Regions from separate parts of the Krasilnikovia cinnamomea genome, predicted to be linked through region 1. Evidence: riboswitches for the same ligand, from Rfam matches in the RefSeq annotation. Region 1 holds a riboswitch; the other holds the start of a gene.
The links. A riboswitch is a leader RNA that binds a small molecule or an ion and turns the genes downstream of it on or off. The one in region 1 is predicted to bind thiamine pyrophosphate.

Region 2: linked by a shared signal. The riboswitch ahead of EV385_RS18890 (thiamine phosphate synthase) and the one ahead of EV385_RS22300 (ECF transporter S component) in region 1 are both predicted to bind thiamine pyrophosphate.

What each region holds. Positions count from the first base shown of each region.
Region 1 is NZ_SHKY01000001.1:4,870,945-4,876,529, forward strand. Features, by position in the region: gene EV385_RS22290 (energy-coupling factor transporter transmembrane component T family protein) at 1-337, opposite strand, end outside; gene EV385_RS22295 (ABC transporter ATP-binding protein) at 334-1,809, opposite strand; gene EV385_RS22300 (ECF transporter S component) at 1,813-2,418, opposite strand; TPP riboswitch at 2,469-2,577, opposite strand; gene EV385_RS22305 (alpha/beta fold hydrolase) at 2,637-3,452, shown strand; gene EV385_RS22310 (DUF6328 family protein) at 3,505-4,038, shown strand; gene EV385_RS22315 (hypothetical protein) at 4,044-4,652, opposite strand; gene EV385_RS22320 (Fur family transcriptional regulator) at 4,699-5,106, opposite strand; gene EV385_RS22325 (ArsR/SmtB family transcription factor) at 5,103-5,405, opposite strand; gene EV385_RS22330 (metal ABC transporter permease) at 5,423-5,585, opposite strand, start outside.
Region 2 is NZ_SHKY01000001.1:4,157,229-4,162,813, forward strand. Features, by position in the region: gene EV385_RS18880 (ABC-F family ATP-binding cassette domain-containing protein) at 1-100, shown strand, start outside; gene EV385_RS18885 (hypothetical protein) at 206-1,390, shown strand; TPP riboswitch at 1,548-1,656, shown strand; gene EV385_RS18890 (thiamine phosphate synthase) at 1,671-2,288, shown strand; gene thiO (glycine oxidase ThiO) at 2,344-3,378, shown strand; gene thiS (sulfur carrier protein ThiS) at 3,369-3,569, shown strand; gene EV385_RS18905 (thiazole synthase) at 3,572-4,315, shown strand; gene EV385_RS18910 (thiamine phosphate synthase) at 4,462-5,127, shown strand; gene thiD (bifunctional hydroxymethylpyrimidine kinase/phosphomethylpyrimidine kinase) at 5,124-5,585, shown strand, end outside.

The sequences.
Region 1 (5,585 bases):
GCGCGAGCGCGGTGCCCAGCACGCCCGTGGTGACCTGGAACGGCCCCACCGCGAACAGCGGCGTCCCGGCCCGCTCGGCCGCGAACAGCACCATCGTCACCAGCACCCCGGCGCCGGCCAGCGCCAGCGGCCACGCCCGGCGGGCCAGCACCCGATACCGCATCCCGAACAGCGGCACGGTGGCCAGTTCCACCGCGAGGGCCAGGGCGGGGGTCAGCGGGTCGAGCGTGAAGATCAGCGGCAGCGAGAACACCAGGGCCGCACCGAGCTTGGCGACCGGGTTGCGGCGGGCCAGCGGCGCGGTCGGGTCGGCGATCGGGGTGAAGGTGAGGCTCACGCGGGTCGCCGGCGGTCAGGCGGCTCGGCGGCCCTGCCGCGGTCCGGGGCGGGAGCCGTGGAGGCCGAGTTGCGGGGCGGCGGCGCCAGCGCGTGCACCCGGTCGGCGAGGGCCGCCACGAACGCGTCGTCGTGGGTCACCGCCACGATCCCGTGCCCGCCGTCGCGCAGCCGCGCCAGCAGGTCGACCAGCTCGATCCACGTACGCCGGTCCTGGCCGAACGTCGGCTCGTCCAGCACCAGCAGCCGCGGGGCGGTGGCCAGGGCGGTCGCCACGCTGAGGCGGCGCGCCTCGCCGCCGGAGAGGGTGTGCGGGTTCGCCTCGGCCAGCCGGGTCAGCCGCAGCCGGTCCAGCAGTTCGTCCACCGTGGCCGCCACCTCGGCGGCCGGGCGCCCCACGCGGCGTGGGCCCAGCGCCAGCTCGTCGCGTACCCGGGCGGTCACGAACTGGTGCTCCGGCTGCTGGAACACCGACCCGATCCGCTGGGTCAGCACGGCGGCCCGCCACCGGTGCGGCGGCCGGGGGTCGCCGAACGCCTCGACCGTCCCGGATCCGGGGGCCAGCAGCCCGCCCAGCAGCAACGCGAGGGTGCTCTTCCCGGCCCCGTTCGGACCGGTGACGGCGACGACCTCGCCGGCCCGGACGGACATGTCGACCGCGGCGAGGCGGCCGGGAACGGCGACCGCCCGCGCCCGTACCAGAGGATCGGCCGGTGGGGCGACGGCCCGGCGCGGGGCGATCGGCCGGCCCGGCACCCAGACCCCCTGCTCGGCGAGGTGGTCGCCGTGCGCGGCGAAGACCGCGGCGGGCGGGCCGTCCGCGCGGATCCCGCCGCCCGGCTCCAGCACGACCACCCGGTCGACCAGGGGCAGCGCCTCGGCCACCCGGTGCTCGACCAGGATCAGGGTGGTGTCGGGGTCCCGGGCGCGGGTGATCGCGTCGCGCACCTGGGCGGCGCCGGCGGGGTCCAGGTTGGCGGTCGGCTCGTCGAGCAGCAGCAGCCCGGGGCGCAACGCCAGCACCCCGGCGAGCGCGAGCCGCTGCTGTTCGCCGCCGGACAGGGCCGCGGTGGGCCGCTCCCGTGGGTACGCGAAGCCGACCCGCGCCAGCGCCGCGTCGACCCGGGGCCAGATGTCCTCGGCCGGGACTCCCCGGTTCTCCAGCCCGAACGCCACGTCGTCGCCGCTGCGGGCCATGACGAGCTGGGTCTGCGGGTCCTGGAAGACGATGCCGACGCGTTCGCGGGCCTTGCGCGGATCCAGGCCGTCGATCTCGACCTCGCCCTCGGCCTGCCCGGAGTCCTCGGGCAGCAGCGCGGCCAGCGCCGCCAGCAGGGTGCTCTTGCCCGCCCCGGAAGGGCCCAGCAGGAGCACCCGCTCACCGTGCGCGATGCGCAGGTCGACGCCGCGTACGGCCCTCGCGCGGCGCCCGGCGTGGCGCCACCCGAACCCGCGCAGGACGACCTCCGCCATCGCTCAGACCAGCGCGCGGTCGCGGCCCGACGCGAACCGGTCCAGCACCCCGGTGGGTGCCAGCGCCCGCACCAGCAGCCAGCCGCCGACCCCGGCGATCACGGTGCTGCTGGCGATCGTCAGCAGCGCGTACGGAACGCGGTACCCCCACAGCTCGTACGCGGCGTTCCAGTAGAAGAAGTCGAACAGCGCGGCGCCGACACCCGTCAGCGCCCCCGCCAGCAGCGCCGCCGGCAGCTTGTACGAGCGGTAGCGCAGCGCCGCGAACGCCAGCTCCGCGCCGAGGCCCTGCAGCACCCCCTGCACGATGACGATGGCGCCCCACTGGTCGCCCAGCAGCGCGGAGATGAGCGCGGCGAGGGTCTCGGTGAACAGGGACGCGCCCGGCTTGCGGATGATCAGACCGCTGAGCACGGCGGGCATCAGCCACACTCCGTACAGCAGGGCCTGGGCCGGGGGGAAGAACGCGAAGGCGCCCGAGGTGGCGGCCCACAGCAGGTTCCAGGCCCAGAAGACGACACCGAACGCCACGGCGATCACCGACGCGATCACGATGTCGACCGTCCGCCAGCGGTAGGTGGGTGTCGCGCCGACGTCGGCGGTTGTCATGGTGCCTCCCGGGGGCTCTATCGCGAACCGAGAGAGGGCGCACGTCGGCGCGGCTGGAGAGACCGAACTCCCTGCGCTGGCATTACCCAGATCAGGTTCGAGGGTCTGCGGGCCGGGCGGCCCGCACTCTCAGCGCTGTGCGCTCCCCTGTCGGATTGCATGTGTTTCGATGACGCTAACACCAGGTCGGAGCGGGGGACAGCGAGGGGAGATCACGCATGGAGATCAAAGCGCGCGGGCTCAGCTTCGACGTGTACGCCGACGGCCCCCCGGACGGCGAGCCGGTGCTGCTGCTGCACGGCTTCCCCCAGGACCACCGCGAGTTCGATCTGATCATCCCGCGACTGCACGCGGCCGGGTTGCGTACCTACGCGCTGGATCAGCGCGGTTACAGCGCGGGCGCCCGCCCGGACGGGGTGGCCGCGTACCGGCTGCCCGAGGCGGCCGCGGACGCCGTCGCGGTGCTGGACGCGCTCGGCTGCGAGTCGGTGCACGTGGTGGGCCACGACTGGGGTGCCCAGGTGGGCTGGCTGCTGGCGGCCGGGCATCCGCACCGGGTCCGCACGTACACGTCGGTGTCGGTGCCGCATCCGCGGGCGCTGGCGGGCGCGCTGCGCCGGGAGCTGCGGCAGCGGCTGCGGTTCGCGTACATGGCGGTCTTCCGGGCCGGGTTCGCGGAGCGGCTGCTGCTGGCCCGCGACGGTGCGATGCTGCGGTCGATGCTGAAGCCGATCGGCCCGCGCGCCGACGGGTACGCCGAGGCGATGCGCGAGCCCGGTCGGCTGACCGGCGCCCTGAACTGGTACCGGGCGCTGACCCGGGGCCAGCTTGCCGGGGTGGGGAAGATCACCGTGCCGACCACGTACGTGTGGGGTGAGGCGGACCCGGTGCTGGGCCGGACGGCCGCACTGGCCACCGGGGAGTGGATCCAGGCGGACTACCGGCTCGTCGCGTTGCGCGACGTCGGCCACTGGGTGCCGGAGGAGGCACCGGAGACGCTGGCCGAGGCGGTGCTGGCCCGGGTGGGAGTTTGATCATCCGTCGCCGCGGGGATGTCCCAGGCAGTCGAGCGTGGGGAGGATGCCGATGGGTGACGAGAAGGGCGGGCTGCCGGGTGAGAGCGAGCGGGAGCGCTGGAACCGCAACTTCGCCGACCTGCTGCAGGAGCTGCGGGTGGCGCAGACCGGCGTGCAGATCCTGTTCGCGTTCCTGCTGACGCTGCCGTTCAGTAGCGGCTTTCCGCACACGAACGCCTTCCAGCGCGTCGTCTACCTGGTGGCGTTGATCTCCGCGGCGTTCGCGACCACGCACCTGATCGCGCCGGTGGCGTTCCACCGGGCCCTGTTCCGCCGGGGCCGCAAGCCCGAGCTGGTCCGCTACGCGCACCGGATGGCCACCACCGGGCTGGCCTTCATGCTGATCTCGATGGTCAGCAGCGTCCTGCTCATCACCGACTACCTGCTGAACCGCTGGGCCGCGTTGAGCCTCACGGTCTTCATCGGCGCCTGGTTCCTGACGTACTGGGTGATTCTGCCGTATGTGCGGCGCAGCTGGATCGACGCCGAGGACGTGGCCGAGGACCGCGAGTACGCCGAGGATTCGCCGGGTGAGCAGCGGTGACCCGGTCAGCGCCGGGCCGGTCGCAGTCCGAGGCAGCGCAGTTCCAGCGCGGCCAGCGCGTCCACCGCCTCGGGGTCACCGTCGCGCCAGGACTGTGCGATGTCCGGGCCCAGCCGGGTCAGCTCGTTGAGGGGCCGGCCCGCCAGCGCCCGCAACGCCAGCAGGTCCCGCCCGGCGGGCTGCTGGCGGACCCGGCTGGCCACCCCGGCCCGGCGCATCCAGCGCAGCCGTAGCGGCAGCCAGCCCAGCAGCACCAGGGTGAGCGGCAGCGCCACCACCACGAAAGCCATGACCAGGGCCACGGTGCCGATCAGCTCCTGCTGCTGGCGTCCCGCGTCGGCCAGCGAGCGGGCCGCGTCGGCGGCCCCGGTGAACGGTCTGGTGAGCTGGTCGCCGACCACGGGGACGCCGCCGACCTTGCCACCCACGTCGGCGAGGTTGTCGGCGATGCTGGTGCCCGCGCCCTCGAGTTTCGCGCCGGGCACAGCGAGCTTCAGCACGGTCGAGTGCACCCAGAGGGCGACGCGGATCCAGAAGTAGACCCACACCACGACGAGCAGGTCGGTGACGATCTGGCGGGCGGCAACGGGGAGCCGGTCGGCGTACCACTTCACGCGCGACAGCGTCGCACGAGCGGGGCCGCCGCGCCCGGTGACGCGGTCAGCGCCGGGCGCAACCCGGGCAGGTGCCGAAGATCTCGACGGTGTGCGAGACGTGCACGAAGCCGTGCTGGCCCGCCACCCGGTCCGCCCACGCCTCCACGGCCGGGCCCTCCACCTCCACCGCCCGGCCGCAGGAGCGGCACACCAGGTGGTGATGGTGGCCCTGGCTGCAGCGCCGGTACAGGTGTTCCCCGCCGGGCGGGCGCATCACGTCGATCTCGCCCGCGTCGGCCAGCGCCTGCAACGTCCGGTAGACCGTGGTGAGGCCGACCCGTTCGCCGCGGGCCCGCAGCATGGCGTGCAGGTCCTGGGCGCTGTGGAAGCCCTCGGCGGTGGCCAGCACCGCGCTGACGGCGCTGCGCTGGCGCGTGTTGCGTACCGCGGTGGCGGCCGGTTCCCCGGTCACGGGGCGCCTTCCTTGGCGTGGCTGACCGCGTCCGCGACGATGTGCGCGACGTGCTCGTCCACAAGCGAGTAGGCGATCTCGCGCCCGCGCCGGGCGCCGCGCACCACCCCGGCCCCGCGCAGCACCCGCAGGTGCTGCGAGACCAGCGGCTGCGGTGCCCCCAGCTTCTCCACCAGCTCGTGCACGCAGCGCTCACCGGCACCGAGCTCGGCCACGATGGCGACGCGGATCGGCGCGGAGAGCGCCCGTAGCAGCTCCCCGGCCGCCTCGTAGGCCTCGTAGCCGGTCGTCGTCGTCACCGCAGCCACGGTACCGCTTACCCGTGCAGCACCACGTCGGGCGGTTCGACGACCCGCTCCGGTGCGGCGGCCGGGGTGGCCCGGCGGCGCAGCGCCCGCCACGTACCGGCACCCACGGTGAGCGCGACGAACGCCGCGATCGCCAGGATCACGATGGTCGCCCCGGGCGCGGTGTCGACC
Region 2 (5,585 bases), 710 kb from region 1:
GCATGACCGGTGGTTCACGCGGGGCTTCGACCGGTACGTCCTGTTTCAGGCGGATGGCGAGGTGGTGGAGACCCCGGAGCCCGTGTGGGACGTACGCTGATTGTCCTCAACCGCGCGGGCCCGCTGCCGATAGTCCGCTGCGCACCCTGTCGCTCCGGCCTTGTCCCCGGGCCGACGATGCCGGGTCGCAGGCCAGGAGGAACGGATGCCCGGGAGAGTGACCACGGTTCTCGCACGGTGGTCGCGCAAGCGCCCGCGCCTGCGGTTCGTCGCGGCGGCGCTGGTCCTGCCGGTGACCGCTGCCGTGGTGTGGCCGGGGCTGCCGCACGCGTTCGGCCAACCGGGCGTCGACCCGGAGACGCTGTGCCGGCAGGTGCTTGAGGAGATGAGGTCGTCCGCCGAGGGCCGGTCCTTGTTCGAGAGCGCCGTCGCCGACTGCACGGTGGTGGTGCGCGACAAGTCCGCCGGTGGGCAGCTCATGGCGGCGCGGTCCCTGCTCGCCGGACTGGTATCGGCAGGCGCGCCACGGCCCGTGGCCATGGCGAGCGGTGCCGCTCCGGGCTGCGTCCGCGGACCGGGCCGGCCGGTGCTCGCCACGACGATACCGACGTTGTCGGCGACGTTCGCCGCGATGCAGAACGTCCAGGAGACCACGTTCGAGCTGCGGCGCCTCGGTGGCACGCAGGACATCTTCGCGGTCACGACCAGCGGACAGGATCCCGGCCAGCCCGCGACCGTGGACATCGAGCGGGATCAGTTCGGGCCCGGAGAGTCGTACCAGTGGCGGGTGCGGGCGCGTGGGGACCAGGCCGTTGAGGATGCGGCCTGGCAGCAGGCAGCCGTGGCGGCCGGTGACGGTGACATCGACGAGACCAGGTATCACAGCAGCCTGCCGGGCTGGTCGGACTGGTGCGAGTTCACCGTGTCCGCCGACGCGCCCGACCTGCGCTCCCTCGACCCGAACATCGACCTCGACAACGTGCGGGAACTCGGGCTGCGGCCCGACCGGCGCTACGCGGTCACCTTGACCGTCCGGGAATGGCGGACCGTCCTCGAACCCCTCGAGTTCGACGTCGGGAGCGTCATTGACGCGGACAACGGGTCCGAGGAAGTCGCGACGAACCCGGCGGGAAATATTGGGACGGCGATCCGGGGACGGATCCGGGCCGTCGGCGCGACGGCCCCCGCGAGCCGACCTGTCTCCGTCACGCTGGACGGTGGTCAGTGGGCCTCGCTCGCATGGGAGCTGGCCAACTGGGCGGGCATCCAGGACGAGATGGCGGACGAGGACGAGGAGGTTCCGGACGGTGCGGCGTTCTGGGCGCTGCTCGACCGGATCTCGACCCGGCTGGGCGGCCCCGCCCACCCGACCCTCGGCCACGAGCGGTGACCTCCGCCGATCCTTTCGCCCGCTCCGCGCCGTAGCGGATCGAAACGCATCTTCCCTGGTAGGACCCGCCTCAGTAGTGCGCGCAGGCGTGCCCGCAGTGTGCCAAACGGACAACGCGGCTTTACGGGGGACGGGGAGCGCGGCTATCGTCCAGGCAGAACAACCTCACGGGAGTCCGGTGTACCGGGCTGAGAGGGGGGCTGCAGCCCCCGACCGTCGAACCTGATCCGGATCATGCCGGCGCAGGGAGGAGTGAGTTGTGGGCTCTGCGTTTCCCCGCCTGCACGTCATCACGGACGCGCGGCCCGGCCGTGACGCCCTGGGCGTGGTCGCGGCCGCCGTCGCCGCCGCCACCGGGACCCCGGACACCCTGGCCGTCCAGGTACGCGTCGAGGACGACGTCACCGACCGGGCGGCGTACGAGTTCGGGCTGGCCGTCGCCCGGATCTGCCGTCCCGCCGGGGTGATGGTCCTGGTCAACGATCGGCTGGATGTCGCGGTCGCGGTCGACGCGGACGGTGCGCACGTGGGCGCGGACGACCTGCCGGTCGCGGCCGCGCGCGGGGTGCTCGGGCCTGCGGCGGTCCTCGGCGCCACCTGCCGCGAGCCGGTGTCGGCCCGCGCGGCGGTCGCGGCGGGCGCCACGTACCTCGGGGTGGGACCGGCGTTTCAGACCAGCACGAAGGCCGGGTTGCCGGCGCCGCTCGGCGCGCCCGGCATCGGGGCGGTGGCCGGGGCCGTCGAGTCCACTCCGGTCATCGCGATCGGCGGAGTCGACGTCGACGCGGTCGGCGAGTTGCGCGCGGCGGGTGCGTACGGCGTCGCGGTGGTCGGTGCGCTGGCCCACAGCGCGAACCCGCAGGCCGCCACGTCCGCGCTGCTCAAGGCGCTCGCATGAGCCGCGCGGCTGGTCGGCTGGCGGGGAGCACCGCCGGGCGACGGGCGGGTGCGTTGTGAGTGGCACACCGGATGTCGCGGTCGTCGGTGGCGGGATCGTGGGGCTGGCCATCGCCTGGCGGCTGACCCAGCGCGGTGCGCGGGTCGTCGTGCACGACCCGGGTCCGCCGGGTGCCTGGCACGTGGCGGCCGGGATGCTGGCGCCTGGCGGCGAATCGCCGTTCGAGCGTCCGGCGCTGGGGCGGCTGATGGCCGAGTCGGCGCGCCGCTGGCCCGGCTTCGCGGCGGAGCTGGGCGCCCAGACCGGGCAGGACCTGGGGTACGACGAGACCGGCACGCTGGGTGTCGCCCTGACCGTGGACGACGTGGCCGAGGCGAGCCGCGTGTGGCGCCATCTCGGACTGACCCGGCTGGGGCCGAGCTCGTTGCGGGACCGCGAGCCCGCGCTGTCACCCCGGGTGCGTGCCGGTGCCCATGTCCCCGACGACCGCCAGGTCGACCCGCGCCGGGTGGTCGGCGCGCTGCGGGGGGCGCTCGGCGCGGCCGTGGTGCCCACGGCGGTGTCCCGCCTCGACGAGGTGCGGGCCGGGCGGGTCGTGGTGGCGGCCGGGTGCGGTACGGCCGCGCTCACCGGGCTGCCGGTGCGGCCCGTGAAGGGGCAGCTGCTGCGGCTGCGCGGGGAGCCGGACACGTTCCGGCACGTGGTCAGCGGCTACGCCGACGGGCGGCACGTCTACCTGGTGCCGCGCGCCGACGGCGAGGTGGTGGTCGGCGCGACCCAGGAGGAGCGTACGGATCGGACGGTCACCGCCGGCGGCGTGCACGACCTGCTGCGGGCGGCGCTGGACCTGGTGCCCACGCTGCGCGAGTTCGCGCTGACCGAGACCATGGTGGGTTTCCGTCCCGCCACCCCGGACAACGCGCCGCTGCTCGGCGCGCTCGACGACCGTACGGTCGTCGCGGCCGGGCACCACCGCAACGGGGTGCTGCTGGCCCCCGTCACCGCCGACCTGATCGCCGACCTGGTGACCGCCGGTACGGCCGATCCGATGCTGGCCGAGTTCCACCCCGGGAGGTTCGCATGCGCCTGACCGTCAACGGATCCCCGCACGCCGTCGACGACGCCGTCACGGTCGCGGGCCTGGTGTCCACCCTCACCGAGGCGCGTCGCGGCGTCGCGGTCGCCGTGAACGGTGAGGTGGTGCCGCGCTCGGGCTGGTCGGCGGCGGTGCTGCGGGACGGCGACCGGGTCGAGGTGCTGACCGCGGCGCAGGGAGGCTGACCATGTTGCTGGGAGATTCACGGCTGATCCTGGGTACGGGCGGGGCCAGCAGCCTCGCCGCGCTGGAGTCGGCGATCGTCGCCTCCGGTACGGAGATCGTCACGGTGGCGCTGCGCCGGGTCGATGCGGCCGGGCCGGGCCTGCTGCCCATGCTCGACCGGCTCGGCGTGCGGGTGCTGCCAAACACGGCGGGCTGCTACACGGCCGGGGACGCGGTGAAGGCCGCCCACCTGGCGCGCGAGGCGTTCGAGACGGACTGGGTGAAGCTGGAGGTCATCGGCGACGAGCGCACCCTGCTGCCGGACGCGGTGGAGCTGCTGCGGGCGGCGGAGACGCTGGTGGCCGACGGGTTCACGGTGCTGCCGTACACCAGTGACGACCCGATTCTGGCGCGCCGTCTCGCCGATGCCGGCTGCGCGGCGGTGATGCCGGCGGGCGCGCCGATCGGCTCGGGGCTCGGGGTGACCAACCCGCACCACATCCGGCTCATCCGGGATTCCGTGGACGTTCCGGTGATCCTCGACGCGGGCATCGGCACGGCGTCCGACGCGACGCTGGCGATGGAGCTGGGCTGCGACGCGGTGCTGGTCGCCAGCGCGGTGACCCGGGCGGAGGATCCGGCGCGGATGGCGGCCGCGATGCGGCACGCGGTCGAGGCGGGCCGGCTGGCGGCGGGAGCGGGCCGGATTCCGCGCCGGTTCCACGCGCTGGCCTCCACATCGGACGACGGGTTGCCCCAGTGGTGAGGCCGGGCGCCGGCGTTGCCGGTGCGCTCCGCGCCGGCCAAGGCCTTGGACGGTCCGGGGGCCGGGTCGGGGGCGGGCGGGCTGCGGCGCCGGGTCGGCGCGTCCCGTCCGGGATCGTGTTGCTCACCGACCGCCGGGCGGCCCGGATGCCGCTCGTTGAGCTGGTCGCGGCCGCCGCGCCGGACTGGGTGGTGCTGCGGGAACGTGACCTGCCCGGGGTCGAGCGGCGGGAGTTGGCGGATCGGCTGCGCGCGTTGTTGCCGCCAGGGCGGCTGATCGTGGCGGGGCCGGATCCGCTCGGCGGGGACGCGGTGCATCTCGCGGAGGGTGACCCGGTGGCCCGGCTGGGGCTGGTGGGGAGGTCCTGCCACGCGGTGCCGCGATTGTCCACGGAGGACTACGTGACCCTGTCGCCGATCTTCCCGACCGCGTCGAAGCCAGGGTACGGCCCGCCGCTCGGTCCGGACTACGCCGCCGAACTGGCCCGTCGCGGCCACTGGACCCGAGCCGCCCCCGAGCGGGCCTCTCGTGCCGATCCGGCCCGTAGTGCCGATGCGGCCGGTAGTGCCGATGCGGCCGGTAGTGCCGATGCGGCCCGTAGTGCCGGGCCAACCCGTAGTGCCGGGCCGGATCGTGGTGCCGTCGGCGGGGTGCCGTGGCTGGCGTTGGGTGGGATCGACTCCCCGGAGCGGGTGGCGGCGTGCCTGACCGCGGGGGCCATGGGTGTGGCCGTGATGGGCGCGGTGATGCGGTCCGCCGACCCGGCCGCCACGGTGGCGCGGATGCGTGCCGCGGCGATGGCCGCGTCGTGACCCCGGTGGTCGTGCTCACGATCGCGGGGTCCGACTCGGGGGCGGGCGCCGGGATCCAGGCGGACCTCAAGACCTTCGCGGCGCTCGGGACGTACGGGACGTCGGTGGTCACAGCGGTCACGGCGCAGAACACCCGGGCGGTGCTCGACGTGCATGCCGTGCCCGCCGCGATGGTCGACGGGCAGCTCGACGCGGTGCTGGACGACTTCGAGGTGGCGGCGACGAAGGTGGGCATGCTCGGCACCGAGGAGGCCGCCGAGGCCGTGGCGCGGCGGGCCCGGGCCGGGCGGCTGCCCAATCTCGTGCTGGATCCGGTGCTGACCGCCAGCACGGGGCGGCGGCTCGGGCTGGTCGCGGCGGTCGATCGGCTGCTTCCGTACGTGAATGTGCTGACACCCAACCGCGCCGAGGCCGCCGCGCTGCTCGGCCGGGCGGCGCTCGGGCCGGACGAGGTGGCG